Regions from separate parts of the Paenibacillus sp. FSL K6-0276 genome, predicted to be linked through region 1. Evidence: riboswitches for the same ligand, from Rfam matches in the RefSeq annotation. Region 1 holds a riboswitch; the other holds the start of a gene.
What was found. A riboswitch is a leader RNA that binds a small molecule or an ion and turns the genes downstream of it on or off. The one in region 1 is predicted to bind cyclic di-AMP.

Region 1 (2,403 bases):
TTTTTGAAGAACTTAAGAAAAGCATGCGTCGCTGCGGCGCTAGGACTAGTGATGGCATTCTCTATTGGTGGAGGAAGTGCCTTTGCAGACTCTAAAATGGACAGTGTTATCTCAAAGACTATTGGAGTTGCCTATAAAACCGGAGGCACTAGCACTGCCGGATTTGACTGTTCTGGATTTACTACGTATGTATTCAAGAATATGGGTCTTTCTTTGCCCCGCACCTCAAAAGCTCAATATAATATCGGAACTCCTGTAGCCAAAAGCAAACTGCGTTCAGGTGATCTGGTTTTCTTTAACACATTGGGCAGCGGCGTATCCCATGTCGGGATTTATGTTGGAAACGGTAAATTTGCACAATCTTCTTCTTCGCGTGGTGTGAACATCTCTTCACTTAGCCAGTCCTACTGGAACAATCGCTACGTTGGCGCTAAAAGAGTAATGAGTACTTCATCATATCAAGCAGTAGCCTACGATTAATACTTCCCCACAACTATAACCTCACAATTAACTATATAGGCCTGGATTTGATTATTGCCGTAATCGAATCCAGGTTTTCTTTTGCCTTATTATATTCTTTACACCACTAGAACAGGATCGAAACATATTTATTCGATAAATATTTCAATAAATAGAAAAAATAGGTCATTATTAGCGCTTACATATGCGTTTTGTCCTTAAAAATGCCAATTATTCTGCATTAATATGTTAAAAACGATTGCCAAGCGGCTCACTGTTTGTTACAATTAGCGCAGTGAGATTTTAGTAACATTTTTGTAATCATTAAGTTGTTATTTACAAAGGTTTTGTCATGTATTGATTACGAGCTATTCCTAATCAACAGTCTGAGCCGAGTTTCCTAACTATTAGGGAAACGGGGGAACCAACTTTGGGTGAATTGACCTCCATTCTTAGAGGGGTCATAGGGGACCTTCAACCGAACCCTTAAGCTAACCTCGTAGGCATCTGGAAGGGGTATAAACTTTTGAAGAAGAAGTTAGCAGCAGCAGTACTTAGCTTTTCCATTATCTTCACCATCGGAGCAGGAAGCGCTTTCGCGGATTCCAAAATGGATAAAGTGATCGATAAGACCATCGGAACTAAGTACGTATCCGGCGGCATCTCCACAAATGGATTTGATTGCTCCGGATTTACAATGTATGTGTTTGATAAAATTGGTATCAACCTACCACACCAATCAGGTTCCCAGTATCAAATGGGTACAGCTATCTCCCAAGATGATTTAAGATCTGGAGATCTTGTATTCTTCAATACAAGTGGTAAGGGTGTCTCCCATGTCGGCATTTATGTCGGTGAAGGCAAGTTTGCACACGCCTCCTCCTCACGCGGTGTAACGATTAGCGCCCTGAGTGATAGCTACTACGTGAAACGCTACATCGGTGCTAAACGGATTATGAGCACAGATGCTTATCATTCTGTTGCTTCTGAGACAGAAGATAATGATGATGTTCAATAAGTAAATCGTACATAAGCTCTTTTCCAAGATGTTAATTCTTGGGGAGGGGCTTGTTTTTTTGTCTTATTTATTACTTCCCCCTCTCGGAATTTGTAAAACAATAATCCTCATAAAGTTTCTGAGTCCAACATCCCTCTTATTGTATATAATTAGTTACAAGCATAAATGCCTTCGGCGTCCTTATAAGGACGGTAAGCGTTTTAAGCGAGAAATATAACACATATAGTATTGTGTGAAACTTATACTTTCTTATATTTTAAAGTATGACCCTCGTGAAAGGAGGTCGTTGACCTTATGATAAATCCCTCGGTTACTTTTCATGTTGCTCTTATGGAGACTACTCATGCGGAAGATATTTGCAAGTGGAACTACACACCCCCTTATAATATTTACGGCTGGATGCCGTGGGAGCAAATGCAGGCTCTTGGAATCGAGTTCGGTGACCCTCAGCTACGGAATGAGCAATATATCTCCATATTAAATGGGCAAGGGACTTTATGCGGATTCGCGCAGCTGTTCCCAATGGAAGGTGTCGTTCGTTTGGGAATTGGCATGCGCCCCGATCTATGCGGCCAAGGTCTAGGGAAATTATTCGTAGATGCAATCGTGCAAGCAGCCTTGATTCGTTATCCTGAGCGTGAGATTGATCTAGAGGTATTGACCTGGAACCAGCGAGCCATCCGAACATACCAAAAGTGTGGATTTACGATTACGGATACGTATGAGCGCCTAACCCCCACAGGAAACAAACCATTTTATTGCATGGTCTATGACAAATGATATTATATTCCATATATTTCTATGGATTGATTGTATTATCGTTCATTTTTTTGTCACAAACCCTATGATAACGCTTCACATTGAGCTATAATGTAGGGAGCAGCTTACATAGAAGGGACGAACTGGGATGCAGAAATGGATCATGA
Region 2 (2,403 bases), 2.2 Mb from region 1:
ATGGAGAGACGCTTGGCGACCTTCTAGCATTAGGCGTAAAGCCCGTCGGAGGAGACGAATCCTTCGCGCGGAACAGTGTCTACAAACATCGGCTTAAGAAGCTCGCTAACGTTGGCTTTCCTCTGGACCCGCAGCTTACCGCTTCGTTAAGCCCCGACCTGATTATTATAGCTAACGCGGATGAAAGGGCCTACAGAGTAGTCTCGGGCATCGCCCCGACCCTTACCTTCGATTCATTCGCACCGCTTGAACACCGTATGCGGACACTAGGAAGCTGGTTGGGTAAACAGCACGAAGCCGAGGCATGGCTGGATTCATTCACATCAAAAAACGCTGCCATGTGGCAGCATCTTTACACGGATACTCTTCAACGCGGAGAAACAGCCTCTGCTTTGATTTATGACCATGGAAATCATCTATTTGCTATGGGAATGTCTGGATTGTCCACTGCTCTTTATGCCCCTTGCGGCCTACAAGCCACTGAAGAGATCCAAGCCATTCTCGATGAAGGATTAGGGTTCGCAGAGGTTGATCCAGCACGACTGCATGCCTATACTGGAGACCATATCTTCATGCTCATCCCGGAACGCAAGGACTCTCGAAAAGCTATGGAACAGCTCCTTCAGAGTTCCATTTGGAGTCGTCTACCCGCAGTACGTCAGGACCAAGTCTATCTGCTCGACGGAAGCAAATGGAACTCCGGAGATGCGCTAACTCGTGAGAAGCTGCTTACGCTGCTGCCTAAACTGCTCGGAGGAAATAGCGTTAGTGGCGGAAGCTGAACTTAGGATTTTTTTGACTTTTTAAAACTTCATAGGGTATACTTTATCTACGCTTAATTTCCAACTTTTACAGTTGAAAAGCGGGGGAACCAGTTAATTGGGGCGAATCATTGAGCATTAGAATGTAGGGTACCATCTTACCCGAGTCCGTCAGCTAACCTCGTCAGCAGTGGATGGGTCTGCTTTTTCATGTTATTTACATAACCAGAGACCCTTGCTAAGGGTCTCTTTTTGTGTTTTTTTTGACCCTGCTGGCAGTAGATTGGCCTTTGACACCTAAGGCTCCCTCGTTTCTCACACAATGAGACAAAGGAGAGATGTATGTGCAAAAGGTAAAGTACTTCACGGATATTAACAAAATTGCTATGTTGTCTGAGCCGGAAAAAGAGCATCTAAAAGAAATTACGGACAAATTTGTTTTTCGTGTGAATGACTATTATTTGTCTTTGATCAACTGGGACGATCCAGATGATCCGATTCGCAAGCTCGTTATCCCTAACGAAGGTGAACTGCTGGAATATGGGCGCTGGGATGCTTCCGATGAGGACACGAATTATGTTGTACCGGGTTGTCAGCACAAGTATAGAACAACAGCACTACTGATTGTATCCGAGGTCTGTGGAGCCTATTGCCGCTACTGTTTCCGTAAGCGTCTGTTCCGAAATGACGTGAAAGAGGCCATGTCTGATGTCTCTCCGGGCTTGGAGTATATTGCAAACCACCCTGAGATTAACAACGTACTTCTTACGGGCGGTGACAGTTTAATTCTCTCCACACCTAAGCTAAGATCCATTATTGAAAGTCTAAGAAGCATTGAACATGTCAAGATTATTAGATTAGGTTCCAAAATTCCCGTGTTCAACCCGATGCGGATCTCTGAAGACGAAGAACTGTTGGAATTGATTCGTACTTTCTCTACTGAAGACAAGCGAATCTATGTTATGGCGCATATCAATCATCCTCGTGAAATCACACCTGAAGCCAAAAAAGCATTTAAAGCACTTCATAACGCTGGAGCAATCGTCGTTAATCAGACACCCGTCCTCAAAGGCATTAACGATGATCCCGTGATATTAGGCGAACTACTAGACCGACTTTCATAGGCAGGCGTTACACCCTACTACTTCTTCGTGAACCGGCCAGTTGCCGGAAACCGAGAATTTGTATTACCTCTTGAGCAAGTTTATCAAATTGTTGAAGAAGCCAAGGCCAGAACCTCAGGACTCGGCAAAAGAGTACGCTTATCTATGAGCCATACCTCCGGAAAGATAGAAATTCTCGCGATTGATAATGGGAAAGCCTATCTCAAATACCATCAATCCAGAGATCAGGAATACGGAAAATTTATGATTCTAGATTGTCCCAAGGATGCGGAATGGTTCGATGACCTGCCTGGTAATCAGGAATATTGGATCCCACCTGTGAAAAAGAACGACGCTATTATTTCTGTTAATAAGTTATCATGCCAGCCTGCGGATCTGATCTATAAATAAATCAATCGGCTCTTTTAATAAAAATCCTGACCATAATATTCATTAGAGCCAAATGAAATATAAGTCCCACCACAAAGTATGCAATTACACTAAAACCACTATCCGCCTCTATAACAAAAAATAATTCA

Region 2: linked by a shared signal. The riboswitch ahead of MHH52_RS10360 (KamA family radical SAM protein) and the one ahead of MHH52_RS00580 (C40 family peptidase) in region 1 are both predicted to bind cyclic di-AMP.

The regions. Positions count from the first base shown of each region.
Region 1 covers NZ_CP150276.1:122,364-124,766, reverse strand. Annotated here, with positions in the region: gene MHH52_RS00585 (C40 family peptidase) at 52-480, shown strand; cyclic di-AMP (ydaO/yuaA leader) riboswitch at 839-980, shown strand; gene MHH52_RS00580 (C40 family peptidase) at 986-1,477, shown strand; gene MHH52_RS00575 (GNAT family N-acetyltransferase) at 1,772-2,257, shown strand; gene MHH52_RS00570 (cytochrome c) at 2,385-2,403, shown strand, end outside.
Region 2 covers NZ_CP150276.1:2,284,651-2,287,053, reverse strand. Annotated here, with positions in the region: gene MHH52_RS10365 (AraC family transcriptional regulator) at 1-782, shown strand, start outside; cyclic di-AMP (ydaO/yuaA leader) riboswitch at 823-964, shown strand; partial or broken gene MHH52_RS10360 (KamA family radical SAM protein) at 1,106-2,275, shown strand; gene MHH52_RS10355 (hypothetical protein) at 2,277-2,403, opposite strand, start outside.